One region of the Ihubacter massiliensis genome, then DNA from elsewhere that is predicted to be linked to it. Evidence: predicted binding sites of a transcription regulator. Region 1 holds the regulator's gene; each other region holds the start of a gene.
What was found. Region 1 encodes HrcA, which represses chaperone genes, less so after heat shock. Its sites were predicted from a motif close to TTAGCACTCNNNNNNNNNGAGTGCTAA; they were not measured.

Region 2: NIA71_RS09325 (Hsp20/alpha crystallin family protein) is a predicted target of HrcA. The motif match lies at 4,321-4,347, and genes of this name have one in related genera.
Region 3: htpG (molecular chaperone HtpG) is a predicted target of HrcA. The motif match lies at 2,617-2,643, and genes of this name have one in related genera.

Annotation. Positions count from the first base shown of each region.
Region 1 covers NZ_JAMXVH010000001.1:447,818-454,040, forward strand. Annotated here, with positions in the region: gene NIA71_RS02045 (APC family permease) at 1-1,050, opposite strand, end outside; gene NIA71_RS02050 (AAA family ATPase) at 1,182-1,817, shown strand; gene hrcA (heat-inducible transcriptional repressor HrcA) at 2,168-3,214, shown strand; gene grpE (nucleotide exchange factor GrpE) at 3,204-3,785, shown strand; gene dnaK (molecular chaperone DnaK) at 3,849-5,726, shown strand; gene dnaJ (molecular chaperone DnaJ) at 5,801-6,223, shown strand, end outside.
Region 2 covers NZ_JAMXVH010000001.1:1,986,402-1,992,624, forward strand. Annotated here, with positions in the region: gene NIA71_RS09300 (ABC transporter ATP-binding protein) at 1-913, opposite strand, end outside; gene NIA71_RS09305 (energy-coupling factor transporter transmembrane component T family protein) at 910-1,602, opposite strand; gene NIA71_RS09310 (MptD family putative ECF transporter S component) at 1,603-2,196, opposite strand; gene NIA71_RS09315 (TetR/AcrR family transcriptional regulator) at 2,454-3,068, opposite strand; gene NIA71_RS09320 (helix-turn-helix domain-containing protein) at 3,210-3,470, shown strand; gene NIA71_RS09325 (Hsp20/alpha crystallin family protein) at 3,784-4,212, opposite strand; gene NIA71_RS09330 (DUF3237 domain-containing protein) at 4,463-4,906, opposite strand; gene NIA71_RS09335 (amidohydrolase) at 4,903-6,223, opposite strand, start outside.
Region 3 covers NZ_JAMXVH010000001.1:690,777-696,999, forward strand. Annotated here, with positions in the region: gene panC (pantoate--beta-alanine ligase) at 1-814, shown strand, start outside; gene NIA71_RS03095 (DUF975 family protein) at 976-2,562, shown strand; gene htpG (molecular chaperone HtpG) at 2,671-4,560, shown strand; gene NIA71_RS03105 (lectin like domain-containing protein) at 4,712-6,223, shown strand, end outside.

The DNA of each region.
Region 1 (6,223 bases):
AAGGATCATCAAAAGGCCTAGGCAGATCAAAGCGATAAAAGGGCTCTGAAAGCGGGGATGGATTCTCCCCAGAATGGGAGGAATTGCGTTATCTCTGGCCATGGTGAACAGATAACGGGCCGGCGCGGCAATGGCGGCGTTGAGGGTGGAAAAATCACCGCCAAAGGTAATCCCCAGGCATAAAAGTATCAGCGGGAGCCCTACGATTCCGGCTGTTTTCATGGCGTGAGCATAAGGCGCATCTGCAGTCGCCAAAGCTGCCAGGCTGTCAACAGGCGTGATGCTGACCAAGGCCCATTGGAATAATGCCGTTACAATAAAGACGATGAACGGCGCTAAAAACAAAGCGCGGGGCAGATTGATCCGGGGAAAACAGATCTCCTCTCCCATGGCACAGCAGGTTTCAAAGCCGGCAAAGCACCACCAGATCATGGCTACACATGGGAAAAAGTCTTTAATAGAAAGGCTGTCGCTAGCTGTGGATATGGAAAAAGAATCCAAGTGGAAGACCGGCAGCATGGTGATAAACCAGATAATAGTGATTCCCCAAAAAAAGAACAAAAAGCCATTTTGCAGCCTGCCGCTCATCTCCACTCCGCGGACAGCAAGGACAACGAAGAGTAAGATGGCAGCAGAGGCGATCACCGGATCGCTGAAGGGCAGCGAGAATCCCAACGCTTCGAAAAGCGTACGCAGATAGAAACTGAAAGCCAGCGCCTCCCCGCTGGCAACTGATACCATGGAGATGATAAAGTTCCAGCCGGCCAGCATCCCAAAGGGCCTTCCAAGTCCAAGGGATGCGTATTGGTAAGTTCCGCCGGCAAAAGGCAGCGCTCCGCCCATTTCGGCATAGATCAGAGCCGGGTAGATACTGATGATGAGCGCGGTTAAAGTGGCGAAAATCACTGCCGGACCTAGAATGCCGGCCGCGCCGGAGCCGACTGTAAAGAGGCCGACGCCGATGACGGTTCCTACTGTGATTGTAACGGACTCGCGCATGCCGAAACATCGTTTCAGTGATGCGGTTTTATTGATATGTAAGTCTTTCATAATTCAATCCTTTCATTATAGCTTCTCTTTTTATGCTATGTAAAGTCAGAAAATTGGTGTTTGCCTTTGACGAATGGAAAATAAAGGAGTAAAATAAAGAAAAAGCACTGTTTGGAAAGTGGGGTGGAATCATGAATAATTATGTTATTACCATCGGCAGACAGGTTGGCAGCGGAGGCTCGGTTCTTGGAAAAGCTATCGCAGAGTATTTTGGATTCAGCTACATTGATAAAGAGCTGCTGAAAAAGGCAGCTGAGGAGCTGAACATTCCACAAGAGGATCTTGAAAATCTAGATGAACAGGAGTACCGGGTAGGAAAGTCTCTGTTCCAGTCCAGCATTTACAATTTGCCCTATATGACAGATGCATGGCTGGTACCGACGGGGGCAAATCTCTATCAGATTGAATCGGAGCTGATCCGTCAGTCGGCAGATGAAGGGCCTTGCGTAATTGTGGGACGGTGCGGATCTGATTTGTTCCGCGGCTATAAGAAGCATGTAAGCTTTTTTCTCCATGCTGACGAGGATGAAAGATTGGAGCGGCTGGAAAACACCCTGGATTTTTCCCACGAAAAATCACTGAAAATGATCGAAAAGGCCGATAAGGCAAGAGCGCGGTATTACAATACGTATACCGGAAGGAAATGGCTGGATCTGACCGGATACGATTTGTGCATCGACACCGGAAAACTGAGTGATGAGCAAGTGAAAGAAATCGCAGTAAACTACATTTGCACCAGATTTCCCGAACTGAAAAACAGACTTTAATACTACCGTCAAAGGACGGGCCGGGCTTGCGGCCCGGCAGGATTTATGGACATGAAATATTACACCAGGCAAGGGACTGCCGCATGAGGCAGTCCCCTTTTTGCGGAGTGCCGCCGGTGTTACTTTATCAGTTTACATCAAACTTGTGCATGTTCAGCCCGTGCGTCCTCAATTTTCGCCTCGAATCCCGGCCGATGGGAAATCGGGTCAGCCCATTTAATTTTCGGGAAAACCCAAAGAAAAAATTTCAAGAAATTTTTTAAAAGAGTGTTGACAATACTACATAAGAGTGGTAAATTTAAACTGTAATTAGCACTCACTTATAAAGAGTGCTAACAGGAGGGGCTATCATGGATTTAAGTGAAAGGAAACTGAAAATATTACAGGCTATTATCAGCGACTTCATTAGAACAGCAGAGCCGATCGGTTCCAGAACACTTTCCAAAAAGTTCGACTTGGGGATAAGCCCGGCAACGATTCGAAATGAAATGGCTGATCTGGAAGAGATGGGATATCTGACTCATCCCCACACATCAGCAGGTCGTGTTCCCTCTGAGCTGGCATATCGTCTTTATGTAAACGATATGATGAAAAAATATGAATTGAGCGAAGATGAAAAAAATGCCATTGCAAGCAAGCTTTATGAAAACGTGACGGAACTTGAAAAAACGGTACAGCACGCAGCGAAAATTTTATCGGATATTACCAATTTAACGTCGTTCGCCCTGACACCGTCGCCGGATGAAGATACATTAAAATACATTAACCTGCTGCCGGTAGACGAACATACCGTTGTTCTGATGATCGTTTCCCACAGCGGTAAGGTATCTAACACAGCCCTCAAGCTGAAGGTACCTTATACAGAGGATGGTCTGGAGCTTTTAGCCAAGACCATGACTTATAATTACCGAGGCAAGACCATCAGCGAAGTACTTACCTTAGATATTATCGAAAGCTTTGAGACGGATATCGAAGCCATGAGCACTTTGGCAAGGAAGGTCGTACCTAACTTCATCAAGACCCTGGAAGATATGCTCAACGTCAACTTGTACATGGATGGACTGACCAACATCTTTTCCATTCCTGAGTACAATGACTTGGATAAAGCAAAAATGTTTCTGGAAATGCTCAATAAAAAAGAGGACTTTACAAAGACATTGATCAACCGGGAGAACGGTGTAATCATAACCATTGGAAAAGAGAATGCCGAAGACATCATGCAGGATTGCAGCCTGATTACCGCCACTTATCATGTGGATGGAAAGCTGGCCGGCAAGATCGGCGTGATCGGGCCCACGCGGATGCGATACGGGCAAATTACTTCGGTCGTTGAATATTTGACGGAGAATATAAGCAATACGTTTAAACTGTCAGGAGGAGGTAAGGATGACGACTAACGAGCAAAAAGAACGCGAAATGGCTGAAGAAATAGCCGAAGAAAAAAAGGAGCAGCAAACAAAGGAAGCTGAAGCGTCCTGCGATGACGAAGCAAAAAAGGAAGAAAACCAATCCCAGGAAGGCGAGGAAGCGGAGAAACAGGAAGAATGCAAGGAACCTGAGGAGGACGAAGGTTCCCGCTATATGAGGTTGATGGCTGATTTCCAGAACTACAAAAAACGGGTAGAAAAGGAAAAAAGCGATATCTATTCCTATGCCAATGAAAAACTGGCGATTGAACTTCTGGCCGTCCTCGACAACTTTGAGCGGGCGCTGGAGCATAATGCCGATGACGCAAGCTTTAAAGAAGGTATGGAAATGATTTTCAAACAGCTTTTCGATGTGCTTGAAAAGGCAGGGCTGAAAGAAATACCTGCCCTTGGAGAAGAGTTTGACCCTAACTTCCACAATGCGGTGATGAATGAAGAAACCGATGAATATGAAAGTGGTAAAGTTTCCGGCGTCATGCAGAAAGGTTATACGCTCAACGGCAAAGTCATCCGCCCGTCCATGGTGAAGGTGGCCAGCTGATTAAAAGGTTAATGTTTAAAAATTTAAATACATGAGAAATACAATATAAAAGGAGAGATTAACATGGGAAAAGTAATAGGTATAGACTTAGGTACAACAAACTCGTGCGTAGCAGTATTAGAAGGGGGAGAACCTGTCGTAATTGCCAACGCAGAAGGAAACAGAACCACTCCATCCGTAGTTGGCTTTGCCAAGAACGGTGAAAGATTGATCGGTGAAACCGCCAAAAGACAGGCCATCACCAACCCGGACAGAACCATTGCTTCAATCAAGCGATACATGGGTACTGACCACAACGTAGAAATTGACGGTAAAAAATACACACCGCAGGATATTTCCGCAATGATTCTGAGCAAACTGAAGGCGGATGCGGAAAGTTATCTGGGCGGTACAGTAACAGAAGCCGTCATCACAGTTCCCGCTTACTTTACTGACAGCCAGAAGCAGGCTACGAAAGATGCAGGTAAGATCGCCGGACTTGATGTAAAGAGAATTATTAACGAGCCGACGGCTGCTTCCTTAGCATACGGTCTTGATAAAGATGAAGCGCAGCATAAAATCCTGGTATATGACCTGGGCGGCGGCACATTCGACGTTTCCATTCTGGAGCTGGGCGACGGCGTATTCGAAGTACTGGCTACAAACGGAAATAACAAACTTGGCGGCGATGACTTTGACGAAGCCGTGCTCAATTATCTGGCAGATACATTTGCGAAAGAAAATGGCATTGATTTGAGAAATGACAAGATGGCGCTGCAGAGATTGAAAGAAGCTGCTGAAAAAGCGAAGAAAGAATTGTCCAGCGCGCAGACCACCAATATCAACCTGCCGTTCATCACTGTAAATCAGGACGGACCGCTGCACATGAACATGGACCTGACAAGGGCCAAGTTCGAACAGCTGACCGCCGATCTGGTTCAGAAGACCATCGAACCAATGCAGAAAGCTATGAACGATGCCGGTGTTAACAACAGTGATATTTCCAAAGTAATCCTGGTCGGCGGTTCCACCAGAATCCCGGCTGTACAGGAAGCAGTTAAGAAAGTGACAGGAAAAGACCCGTTCAAGGGAATTAACCCGGATGAATGCGTAGCCATCGGCGCTGCTATTCAGGCAGGCGTACTGACCGGTGAAGTAAATGACGTACTGCTGCTGGACGTAACTCCGCTGTCCCTTTCCATCGAAACATTGGGCGGCGTAGCGACCAAGCTGATTGAAAGAAATACAACGATCCCCACCAAGAAGAGCCAGATCTTCTCCACAGCGGCGGATAATCAGACAGCTGTCGATATCCACGTCATGCAGGGGGAACGTGAAATGGCGGCCGGAAACACCACATTGGGACGCTTCCAGCTGACCGGTATTCCTCCGGCTCCCCGCGGAGTACCTCAGATCGAGGTTACCTTCGACATCGATGCCAACGGAATCGTAAATGTACACGCAAAGGATATGGGTACCGGCAAAGAACAGAGCATTACCATCACTTCTTCCACAAAACTGTCCGACGATGAAATTCAGTCTAAGGTAAAAGAGGCTGAACAGTACGCGGAAGAAGACAAGAAGAGAAAAGAAGAAGTTGAAGTTCGCAACCAGGCAGAAACGCTGGTATATGAGACAGAAAAGAACCTGAAAGAAATCGAAGGAAGTCTGTCAGAAGAAGAAAAAAATGCAGTAAACGCAGCTAAGGACGATCTGTCCAAGGCGCTTGAGGGCACCAACATCGACGAGATCAAGGATAAAACGGAAAAACTTACTGAACAGTTCCACGCTATTTCAGCTAAGATGTACCAGCAGGCACAGCAAAACGGCGGAGCAGGCGGCGCGGGATTTGACCCCAACATGGGCGGCCAGGCAGGCGGCGGCGCAGAAAGCGGCCCTGCAGGAGACAACGTAGTAGACGCTGACTATGAAGTAGTGGATGAGGACAAGAAAGACAACTAATCCAACTCTGACAGAGCACTCCTTTTACAGGGAGTGCTCTGCCCGAGTATAATACTTAAAGTGAGGAAAAGGCTATGGCAGAGAATAAGAGAGATTACTACGAAGTCCTTGGACTGCAAAAGGGCGCCAGCGATGATGAAATCAAAAAAGCCTTCCGAAAGATGGCCATGAAATATCATCCGGACAAAAATCCCGGGGACAAAAAAGCCGAAGAACAGTTCAAACAAGTCAATGAAGCATACAGCGTTTTATCCGATCCTGAAAAGAAAAGCAAGTACGACCGTTTCGGACATGCAGGAGTAGATCCCAATGCCGGATTCGGCGGTGCGGGCGGCGGTTTTGGAGGCTTTGGCGCGGGCGGCTTTGAGGATATCTTCGATATGTTCGGAGGTATGTTCGGCGGAGGCGGCTCCCGACAGAGGCGGAGAAACGGCCCCATAAAAGGTAATGACCTGCAGAAAGCGATGACCATTACCTTCGAAGAAGCTGCTTTTGGT
Region 2 (6,223 bases), 1.5 Mb from region 1:
TTGCCAGTGTTGTTTTTCCCGCCCCGTTGTGTCCGGTGATGGCAATGATCTGCCCCGCCCAGGCTGCAAGGTTTAAATTCTCCCAAATTGTATGCTTCCCTCGCTTACAGGAAAGGCTTTTCAGGGAAAGAAGAGGCGAGCCTGTGACGGCAGGTATGGAGAGCCTTGAAGGCATACAATGCTGTACAGCGCGTAGTTCCAACTGTTTCATGACTTCAGAAGGGAGCAGTCGCATTTGTTCAGGCGTGCGCTCCCACTGGATGGCTCCATCCCGGATATACACAAAGCGATCCGCTACATCCATCAGCCAGGAAATCCGATGTTCCGCAATCAGAAGCGTGCAGCCTTCCCGCTTTAGCCCTTGGAGAACTTCCCGCAGTTCTTTAACACCTTGGCCGTCCAGATTGGCGGTAGGCTCGTCACAAACATAAACGGGAGGGTTCATGGCGTAGACAGAGGCCACGGCTGTACGCTGCTTTTCTCCGCTGGAAAGCACATCAAGGGAGCGGTCACGCAATTGTTCCAAACGAAACCGCCGGATAGCCACGTCTGTTCGCAGAACAATTTTTTCATGCGGGAAGCCGTAATTTTCACAGCTGAAAGCAACTTCTCCCGGCATTTCAGAGGAGAAAAACTGACTTCCCGGATCCTGGAACACACTGCCCACCGTTTTTCCCCGTTTCCACAATGGCTCATCGCTTCTGTCTTTCCCATTAATCTGAAGGCGGCCGGAAAACCGGCCCATATGAAAGGCAGGCGCAATGCCGTTCACTATATGGATCAAGGTGGTTTTCCCATTTCCTGAAGGGCCGGTCAATACCACGCATTCGCCTTTCCGGACATGCAGACAAATATCGGTCACGCCTGCCTCGGAGTCGGCATATTGAAAATTCACATGTTCAAACCGGATCACTTTATCCCTCCTATTATGAAAAACAGGATGGTTCCAATCGCCCATATTCCCATCCAGAGGAAATCAGCCAGCTGAAGCTTTCTGGCATAGTAGCTTCCCCGCACCCCCGGTGCCTGGGCGCCACGCGCTATCGCCGATACGGAAAGCTGATCCGCAATCTGCAGGCAGCGCAGCAGCATGGGCACCAACACATATTCGCAGGTAACGGCAGGGTGGCGGAGCACCTGCACTGATCCGGTCAGCCTTCGGTTCTTCATGGACTGCCGAATCCCATTCAGTTCCGCCTTCATGGTTGGGAAAAACCGAAATACCACCAGCAGCCCTAAGATAACCGGAGTGGGGGTATGGATTTTCGACAGGGAGGCCGAGAGCTGTCCCGGAGGCGTGGTAATGAGATCCCACGCCGCCAGGAATACCGGCATAAGGTTGTAAAACATCAGCACATAGAACTCCGAAAAAAACACCATACGCAGGCCGTGAAAGCGAATGAGATACAGCAGCAGCGCCAGCGCCAGATAAAAAATGCCGAAGGTCAGGCAGCGCCGCCACCGCTTTTCAAAAACCAACTGGTAGAAAGCAAGCAGTGCAAGAAGACAGGTGAGCAGGGTGTTTGCGGTAAGCGACACTCCAAGGATGGCGCAGGCCGCCGCCCACGCTTTTACCGGAACGGATAAGGCTGTTTCCCGCATTTACAGAACACCCGCTTTTTTGAAATGCTTTTGAATCAGCTTCCGGCCGACAAGGCTGCCCAGGAATCCGCAGAACATGGTAAAAATCAGGATAAAAGCCACCCAGCCCGGCGCTGTATAATACTGAACGTAAGCGTCGATATAACTCTGCTCCATACCGCTGGCAATCGCAAAACTGTAATAGGTACCCCAGAAAAACCAGACGGGAAGCAGGTTTACCCCGTTGTATAACAGGCTGGAAACTATCCATGCGGCGGTCAGGCGGTTTGGCGTAATCCCTTTCCACAGGATGATTTCCGCGAGGACTCCCACCACGATAAACCACGGGAGCAAAAACCAGTTGCCCATCATCAGAAAGACAAGGCCCAGCAGCGTCATGTATACCAGTGAAACAAACCGTTTGCGGATGCGGTTTACCATCAAAAAATAGATGGGCCCGCAAACAAGCATGGTAATGCCTACGGACAGCACCATGCTGACAAAATCATTCACCATGCAGACCATGTTGATCCCCAGCTGAATGACAATGAGCAGCACGGTCATCAGTACCAGTGTAATAACGTCTTTTACAGACCATTTCTTTGCGTTTTCCATTTTGATTCTCCTTTGTTTTCTTTTATGATTCTTGCAGCTTCCGGCTTAATGCCCATTCGCGCAGCCCTATAAACCGCCGGTACGGGCCTTTCTGTTTCATAAGTTTCTGATGCGTTCCCCGCTGTACGGTCCGCCCCATTTCAGCACAAGGGTCTGGTCGGCATTCCGAACATTGGCAAGGCGATTGCCTCATCTATACGATTCTCCTCCTTTCTTAAAGTTAGTTTTAGCTAACCGTTGTGCAAAAAATTTAAGGTTCAAATGAACCTTAAAAGGCCGCTCCAGCCACAGTTGAAAAAGACTGCCAGTTCATTGACATAGCCAATCGCCTGTTCCCGGCTCATATCATGGGCGACTGTTTCAAAAACGGCGGTAAAATAGGCGCTTGTGATCATATGGTGAAGGTCACGGTTGACCGTCCCCTCCAATTTCCCGAGCTGCCGGAGCTGCTGATAGTAATCCTCCGTCTGATCGACTTCAAGCTCCACAAGCTCATGAATATAGTTGGCATACCGGGTTCCCTCGGAGCAGCAAATCACCAGTTTGAACGCATCGAAATGATCATAGATGTAATTGATAAAGTAATTCAGGTAGCTGGTAGATAAATCTTGGCTCTGTCCCGTTTTATCCTCTGTAACCAATTCATAATGTGCTTGCTGCGCCTGTTTAAACTGAGCGATCAGTTCATCGGCCGCCGGAGCTACCAAAGCGTCAAACAACGCTTCCTTACTGTTGTAATAGCCATAAAAGGCCCCTTTGGTAAAACCGGCTTCTTTGACAATGGCCCGCAGGGAAGCATCTTTAAAGCCCTTCTCCAAAAACTCCCGCTTTCCAACCTCAAGAATGCGCTTTTGCGTATCAGTCAGCTTCACGTTTTGTTCTCCCTTCATATACCATTGGTATATTAACATAAGCAGTGTAATTTGTCAACAAGTTTTGAGCGAGCGTATAGCGCTGGATCGAAAACAACTTTGAAATTAGCGCCTTAAATATAGAGGATTTGACGAAAATAAATGCCGCAAGAAGTTCACGTTGATCCTGTGGCATTTTATATTATGGTTGCGCTTAACAAAAACAAGTTCCAAAAAGCATTTCAGCTTACAGAAGGCATAAGCATTAGGGAATACATTCGGGCATTGCGGATGGAACTTGCTCTGGAACCTTTTGAAAAAAGCGATATGTCCACTGGCAACATCGCAAAAGCAGTTGGCTATCATGGAGTATCAAATTTCTACCATGTCTTTCAGCAGAGATTTGGAGAAACATATTCATAAGCTGTTTTCACAGATTGGCAAGCAATGCAAACATGTACATGTTTGCGATTTTGGCGGGTTTTCTACCCGCCAAAATGCTTGTTGAGGGATAACCCCCAAGCCCCCAAGATCGCTACCTTCGGTAGCGGCTGCGCGTCCTGCGGACGCTGAAAAATTTTTAATAAGCAAAAGAAAAACTCTATGCAAATGGTTCGTCCATTCACATAGAGTTTTCTTATTTCCCGTTCACTTGGCATAGGTTAGTATTTTCGCAATACTTCTATATGTTCCTCTGCCATTCTGAGGCAGCCTCTTCTCTCGTTTGTGATGTGCTTTATTCAATGGAAATCAGCTTTTTCTGCTCTTCCAGTTTTTTCGGTTCTTCTTTTGGTATTGACAGGTGCAGCGTGCCGTCTTTAAAGGAAGCTTTGATGTCTTCCTCTGTTACTCCGTTCCCTACATAGAAGGTCCTGGAGCAACTGCCGGTGTAACGCTCTCTGTGAATATAGTTGCCGTTCTCGTCTTTTGTGTCGTTGGACTCATTTTTCGTGGCAGTGATGGTCATGTAACCGTCCTTCAGCTCTGCGCTAATGTCTTCCTTCGCATAACCCGGCAGGTCAATGTCCATCAGATAATCTCCATCCTGTTCCTTAATATCGGTCTTCATGACGTTCTTGTTGCTATCCATTCTGCTGAAAAATGGGTCTTTGAACATCTCGTCAAACAAATCCAAACCGAAACTACTTCTTCTAGGCACCATCATCATATGTCATCCCTCCTTAATTTCTAACCAGTGGCAAAACGCAGGTTAGATAAAATATAATGATTTTATGTTCCCCCTTTTGGAACAATTTTATAATAACACTTTTTGTTAGCACTGTAAAGAGGTGAGTGCTAATTTTTCCGAAAATTTTTTTGCCTCTTTTGAGAAAACTGTAGATTTCAATGTTTTTGCATTATAATGGAAAAATTTTGCACTTACTCAGTCCGGCTTTATTCTTCTGACCCTGAATTCAAACCTCATACACGGAAAACCGCAAAGCCTGCCAGCTGTCAATCGCGCCTTCACAGACGAAAAGCCTGTTTTCCAGCCATTTATACTCGGAACTGCCGACATCGAATCTGGCAGTTCCTTTATAATAATATTCCTCCGAAGAAACGGCTTCCCCGGCCAAAAGCTTTTCCTCCAGCTCCTGCGCCAGATGGAGATAGGCGTCGATCTGCATGAACAGCTCTGCGCCGTCATCGGTTTTGAGAAGCACCGGAGCATAGATGATATTCACCCCCTCTGATGGCGTATAGGTCGTAGACGCTCCCACAGGCAAAATTCTGCCCTTCATCCTATCGCCGGAGAAAGAGCCTTCGCCTGCAGGGGAGATCAGCAGGTCCCCCCTGCAGGTGTTCTCGATTAAAAGATCGGAGGTCTGCTCCAGCTCCATATCAAACAACTTCCTCATAAGCTGCCTCTGATAACCGTTCCTTCGAAAATAACTGCATCGATGGCAGCATCTTTCAGCTGCTCCGAAGGCGTATCGAAAATATTCCTGTCGACTAGAATCATATTTGCCAGCTTGCCCGCTTCGAGGGAGCCCATTTTGTCCTGCCAGCGAAGCTGTATTGCACCGCCAATGGTATAGCCCTTCAGCAGAACAGGAAGACTCAGTTTCGCTGAGGCCGGCGGCCTCATGGACCCCGGATATTTTTGTGGATTCAGAGGGAACTCCGGATCCACTTTTGTGGCCGCCACTTGCATGCCAAAGAAGGGATAGGCCCTGTGAAGTTCGTAACCGGTCACCACATCGCTGGAGAAGGTAACAAGAGCGCCGCTTTCGATCATCGGGTTGAACTGGTACATCCTTCTCCACTTTTCTTCCGAATAATAGTTCATGGCTTCTTCGCCGAAATATCCGCCCGACCAGTGGCAGGACCAGTTGATGGTAATGCCCAGCTCCGCCGGCCGTTTCATGTCCGCCGGATCCACAACTTCGCAGTGGGCCAGCACCGGCATACATACCCAGGGAACGCCCGCGGCGGCAGCCTGCGCCTTGGCAGCTTCCACTGCGTCGCAGGCAACCCGGAAGCCCCGGTCGCCGACCACATGGATATGCAGATCCAATCCCTCCTCGTTGCACAGCAGGAAACATTTGGTGAGCTCATCGGTCTCCATCATAATTTCGCCGTAATTTCCCGGGTCATGGATATGTTCATGGAGGGAAGCCGAATTGCCGCTCTCATTGGTACCGTCTAAAAAGAGTTTCATGGTATTTATTTTAATATGCTTTGTCGTGTATTTTTTTTGGTATTCCTTCAGCTTTTCGATCTTTTCCGGGAGATCCGCATAATTCCAGAATCGGACCATGCCATCATAATACACTCGAAGCTCGCCCGCTTGGTCCAACTGGTAAATGCCTTCGATCTGGTCGTCGTTTTCAATAAACCCGTCGGCCATGGCCGTGATGCCGCTTTCCTCCAAGAAATCGAAGAACCCTTTCATCGTTTCCCCGGTCAGCTCTTCCGGCGGATACCAACCGAGAGCGCGGAACATATTGTCAGCAAACTTATACCAGGCCATTTCCCGGATCCAGCCGGTGGGAGTCCCCTCTTCGTCTCGCACAAAGGTCTCTAACGGTCCTGGGTCCGGCGTATTTTTATCCACCTTTAGCAGCTCCAGCATTTTGCTGTTGACCCAGCATAGATGCTCGCCAAAATCCTGGCAGAGCACCGGCCTGTCACTGACCGCCGTATCCAGCAGTTCCTTAGTCGGCCCGTGTTCA
Region 3 (6,223 bases), 240 kb from region 1:
TCGTAAGATTGTAAAAGAATGGAAAAAACAAGGGCTTTCGGTAGGCCTTGTTCCGACCATGGGCTTCCTCCATGAAGGCCATGAAAGCCTAATATTAAAATCTGCCGCTGAAAACGACAAAACTGTGGTCAGTGTGTTTGTCAATCCCATGCAGTTTGGAAAGAATGAGGATTTGGAAGATTATCCACGCGATTTTGAGCGGGATTGCTCCATCTGCCGAAAAGCAGGGGCAGATCTTATTTTTCACCCCTGCCCCCAAGAGATGTATCCGGCGGACTTCTTTTCCTATGTAAATGTGGATCGGATTACGGAGGGACTCTGCGGCAGCGATCGCCCGGGACATTTTCGAGGCGTCTGCACCGTGGTCAGCAAGTTGTTCCATATCACGACGCCGGACAGAGCATACTTTGGACAAAAGGATGCCCAGCAGCTGGCGGTAATAAAGAAAATGGTGCAGGATCTGGATTTTGACCTGCAAGTGATAGGCTGCCCCACTGTGAGAGAAGCGGATGGTCTGGCGAAAAGCTCACGCAATACATACCTGTCGCCAGAAGAACGGAAGGCGGCGGCTGTGATCCACAGGACCTTGGAATATGCGAAAGAAGCCATTTCACAGGGGCAGCGGGATGCAGGCGAGCTGAAAAAGGAACTGGTAAGCCGGATTGAGAAAGAGCCTCTTGCAGAGATCGATTATATTGAGCTGGTGGACGGCGAGCTTCTCCAGCCGGTGAAAGTTTTGAAAAAGCCGCTGCTGATCGCGGCAGCCGTCAGGGTGGGAAAGACCAGGCTCATTGACAATTATTTTTGGGAATAAACAATAGAGGACGAAATGGCAAATATCTATGTTCGCGTTGCCTGTTTATCCTTTTTCGGTAATATCCATTCTTTTTTCGAAGAAGCATTTGCTATAAACCCTAAATTTTGCTATACTGTATTGCAGTTTTTGTAAAAACGTATCGAAGAAAGGAATATCCTATGTGGAGCCGAAAGGAATTGAAAGCAGAGGCAAAGGCGAATCTGAAGAAAAATTACTGGGCCATGGTGGCGGTATGTTTCTTAATGGCGATTCTGATTGCCGAATACAGTCTGTCAACTGAGACAATTAATTATTATGATTCGGATAACCGTTACAGCGGCGCGGTCCAAAATGAGATGAACAGTACCGGCGGCCTTGGCGAAGAAATGGATCACTTGCTGCCGGGAAGCGAAGAACAGCTCCAGCAGGAACTCCACCCGACCAAAGGAGTGTTTTCCTCCGTTTTCAATATGCTGGGTAAATCCAAGGCAACGGCGAACAATATCCTTCGTACAATTAATTCTATTGCGGCAGACCATGGCGGATTTGCGCTAATGATCGCGTTGCTGGCCGTAGCGCTGGCAGCCTTTTATGAAATTTTCATTAAAGCCATGCTGCGAGTGGGTGAACGACGTTTCTTTCTGGAAAACCATTTATATCATAAAACGCATATAGGTAGAATCTTTTTCCTGTTCAAAGAAAAGAAATTCAGACGGCCAGCTTGGGTTATGCTGGTTAAGGCGATTTACCTGTTCCTATGGAGCCTGACCATTGTCGGCGGCATCATCAAGCACTACTCTTATAAAATGATTCCCTATATTCTAGCCGAAAACCCGGATATTGACCGGCGCCAAGCCTTCAAGCTGTCTCGGGAAATGATGAATGGAAACAAGTGGAAAGCATTCGTTCTGGACCTTTCCTTCATTGGCTGGAACATTCTCATGAGCGTAACCTTTGGCATTCTGGGGATTTTCTTCCTCAATCCTTATGTGCGCGGGGTGGAGGCCAATCTCTATCTGGCTCTACGCGCGACGGCGATTGCCCGCGATTTACCCGGGGCGGATGCCCTGAACGACGATTACCTGGCCGCCGCGCCGGCAGATATTCAAGAGGGCTTTTATCCGGGACAGGCGCAAGTGCGGCAAAAGAAAATCGCCCTTGACTACCACCGCCATTACACTTTGATCAATCTGGTGTTATTCTTTTTCATTGCTGCTTTTATCGGCTGGTGCTGGGAAGTTGCGCTCCATCTTGTAAAGGACGGCATCTTTGTCAACCGGGGCACCATGCTGGGACCCTGGCTGCCGATCTACGGCGTAGGGGGCGTGGCGTCGCTGATTATTCTCAAACGCTTTGTTGACAGGCCTTCGCTTTTGTTCGTTCTGACCATGGCTCTGTGCGGGGTTGTCGAATATTTTACTTCCTGGTATTTGGAAATGACCAAAGGGATCAAATGGTGGGATTACAGTGGTTACCTGCTCAATCTCAACGGTCGAATCTGCCTGGAAGGACTTCTGACCTTTGCCATTGCCGGCTGCGCCTTCATCTATTTGATCGCGCCAAAGCTGGATACCATGCTTAATAGAATTCCCAAGGGGACCAGGTTTGGCATCTGCGGTATCCTGATTCTGCTCTTCGGCGCCGATACCGTCTATTCCCACTTCCATCCAAATACCGGAGAAGGTATTACCGATTACGGGATGCTGGCAGAGCCGGAGCGTTCTGCCGCATCAGGTCAGGAGGCCTCAGGGGAAACGACGTTATAGGGAAAACTTGTAATTTCCCCCTTGATTTCTGACAACAGTTGATGTATAGTAATGTTAGCACTCGATAAAGCTGAGTGCTAACATTTTGATTTAAAAGGAGAATGTATTATGGCAAAGAAACAGTTTAAAGCAGAATCAAAACGACTTTTGGACCTGATGATCAATTCCATCTACACCCATAAAGAAATTTTCCTGAGAGAGCTTATTTCCAATGCCAGCGATGCCATTGACAAATTATATTACCGCAGCCTGACAGAGGGCAATACAGGCCTTTCAAGAGAAGATTTCGCAATTACCATCGAGCCCGATAAGGATGGACGTACCTTGAAGATTATGGATAATGGTATGGGTATGACCAAAGATGAACTGGAAAAGAACCTGGGAACCATTGCCAGGAGCGGTTCGCTGGACTTTAAGAAAGAAACAGAAGGCAAAGATGATATCGACATTATCGGCCAGTTCGGAGTAGGCTTTTATTCCGCTTTCATGGTCAGTGAGAAGGTAACGGTAATCAGCAAAGCCTTTGGTGAAGAAATGGCTTATCAGTGGGAATCCAGCGGAGCGGACGGATACTCCATAAAAGAATGTGAAAAAGATTCAAACGGCACTGAAATTACCTTGCAGCTGAAAGCGGACACCGATGATGAGAACTATAGCGAATACTTAGATACTTATAAAATCAAGAACCTGGTGGGCAAATATTCTGATTACATCCGCTATCCGATTAAGATGATGGTGGAAAAACAGCGCCTTAAAGAGGGAACTGAGGACGAATACGAAAGCTATTCGGAAATGGAGACCTTGAACAGCATGGTTCCTCTTTGGAAAAAGAATAAGAGCGAGATTAAGGACGAAGATTACAATACGTTTTATAAAGAAAAATTCTATGATTTCACCGATCCAGCCAAGGTGATCCATACCAGCGTGGAAGGCGTTACCAGTTATACCGCACTGTTGTTCATTCCGTCTCAGGCGCCTTATAACTACTATACCAAGGACTTTGAAAAAGGATTGCAGCTTTATTCTTCGGGCGTGCTGATCATGGACAAATGCGCCGATCTTCTGCCGGACCATTTCAGCTTTGTCAGAGGTCTGGTAGATTCCCAGGATTTGTCGCTGAATATTTCCAGAGAAATGCTTCAGCATGACCGCCAGCTGCGGGCCATCGCATCTCGTTTGGAAAAGAAGATCAAGAGTGAGCTCTTGGAAATGCTCAATAAGGATCGGGACAAATATGTGGAATTCTTTAAGAATTTTGGATTGCAGCTGAAATACGGGCTTTACGACCAGTTCGGCGCTCACAAGGAAGTTCTCAAAGATCTGGTTATGTTCCATTCATCCCAGGAAAACGCATTGGTTACACTATCTGAATATGTGTCCAGAATGAAGCCTGAACAGAAATATATTTATTATGCCAGCGGCCAGACCACAGAAAAGATCGACAAGCTGCCCCAGACAGAGCTGTTAAAAGATAAGGGCTATGAGATCCTTTATCTGACAGAGGACATCGACGAATTTGCGCTGCAGATGCTGCGGGAATTCGATGAGAAGGAGTTCAAATCCGTATCCAGCGATGACCTGGAGATCGAGGAAAGCAAGGAAGAAAAGGAAGCTGCCGACAAACAGGCGGAGGAAAGTAAAGACATGCTGGCCTTTATGAAAGAGGCTCTGGGGGATAAGGTCGCGGAAGTGCGGCTGACCCAAAGATTAAAGAGCCATCCTGTGTGCCTGACGGCCAAAGGCGGCCTTTCCATTGAGATGGAAAAAGTCCTCAACTCCATGCCGGTGGACCAGAAGGTTCAGGCGGAGCGGGTACTGGAGATCAACGCCAAGCATCCGATTCTGGAGACCTTGAACACCGTCTATAAAGAAGATCAGGAAGCGGTGAAAACCTATACCAAGCTGTTATACGATCAAGCATTGATGATCGAAGGCCTGCCGGTAGAGGACCCGGTGGCATTCTCCAACGCAGTCTGTGAATTGATGACAAAGAAATAAAAACCATATTAAAGAAAACCCGGTGCAAAGGGAGCAGATCGCTCCGCCGTGCGCCGGGTTCTTTGATTAGTGCAAAAGCCGAACGTACCTTGCTAGCAGGGAAACTTTGTCGTATAATAGAAAAGATATTGAACAATGGATGGGAGAAGTTATGAAAAGAAGAGTATTATCGATCTGTATCACCTTTGTTATGCTGGTGACATTACTGGCAACAACAGGTTCCGCGGCAGTTTTTGCAGACAGCGGCGCCAAAACATCCCTTTCCGGGGCAGAAAAAATTGGTGGCTTGGAAGAAGTGGGAGACCAGGTTCGCTACCGGATGAAAAACGATGCCCTCCTGGATCCGGGACAGGCGGCGGCTAAGAAAGCGGCCAGAGCTTCATCCGTATCTCAATCCAAATTTTCACTGGCGGATAAAATGCCTGCGGTTCGCGACCAGGCAGCAAGTGATAACTGCTGGACCTACGGCACGCTGGCATCCATGGAATCCAGTCTCATCATGCGGGGCCTTTCCGGAACCGGACTGGATCTCTCCGAGAACCATTTGACCTGGTTTACCTATAAAGGCGCAAGCAGCGCTGCAAAGAGCGCTTATGCTGGAAAAGACACCCACATCCTTACCCAGAGCAGAAGCCCCTTCAGCGAGGGCGGAAACCGATGGTTTTCCACAGCTACGCTTGCCAGATGGTACGGTGCTGCCGATAACAGCAGAGTAGGAAATACCACCAGCCTTTCCTCCGGCATTCAGACCGTGTCGGATATTCGGCTGCGTAATGCGGATTTTCTGCCGGAGCCGGCCGAGAATAACGAAAACGCAAAAAGAATTATTAAAAACTATTTAGTTAATAAAGGTGCTGTAGATGTGTCGTACTATGTGCCTAATAAAAACCTGCAGAAGAATGCAGACGGTAAATTTGGCTACTACTATGGCGGAAATGCTCTTGCCAATCATGAGGTTGCCATTGTCGGCTGGGATGATGATATTTATTTCAGCGGCTGGAAAGGCCCGGGCGCCTGGCTGGTGCGCAACAGCTGGGGCAGCGATTGGGGAGACAACGGCTATTTTTACCTTTCCTACTATGATTCCAGCCTGTGCAATCCGACCTTCTTCGAAGCAGAGGCCCGTTCCTATAACGGCGGCAGCACCTCTCATGAATATACATCCGTCTATCAGTATGACGGCGTGGGCGCCGGAGACGGAGAGTTTGCCATGGGCAGCAAGCTTTCTTCGGCTAACCGGTATACGGCTAGAAAAGACGAGCTGATCCGGGCCGTTGGAACCTATACAGGGGCGGCCAATTCCACGGTCAACGTTTCCATATATATCAATCCTTCTGCTTCCAATCCGGCCAGTGGTGTGAAAAAACTTAGTAAATCCTTTTCCCTCCAATATGCGGGATATCATACCTTGGATTTGGGGACGGCCATCGGCATACCCAAGGGATGCACCTTTTCCATCGTGGTTTCTTCCTCCTTTACCGATGGCGGCAGGCGCTATTATTTCCTGCCTAATGAAACAGCCGACTATAACTACTATGTGTCCGCATCCATCGATTTCAGCAAAGGACAGAGCTTTATCAACGATGGCGACGGCTGGTACGATGTGACCAATGTGGCGCCCATTGCTGACGGCAGGGATAAATACGAAGTGGGAAACGCACTG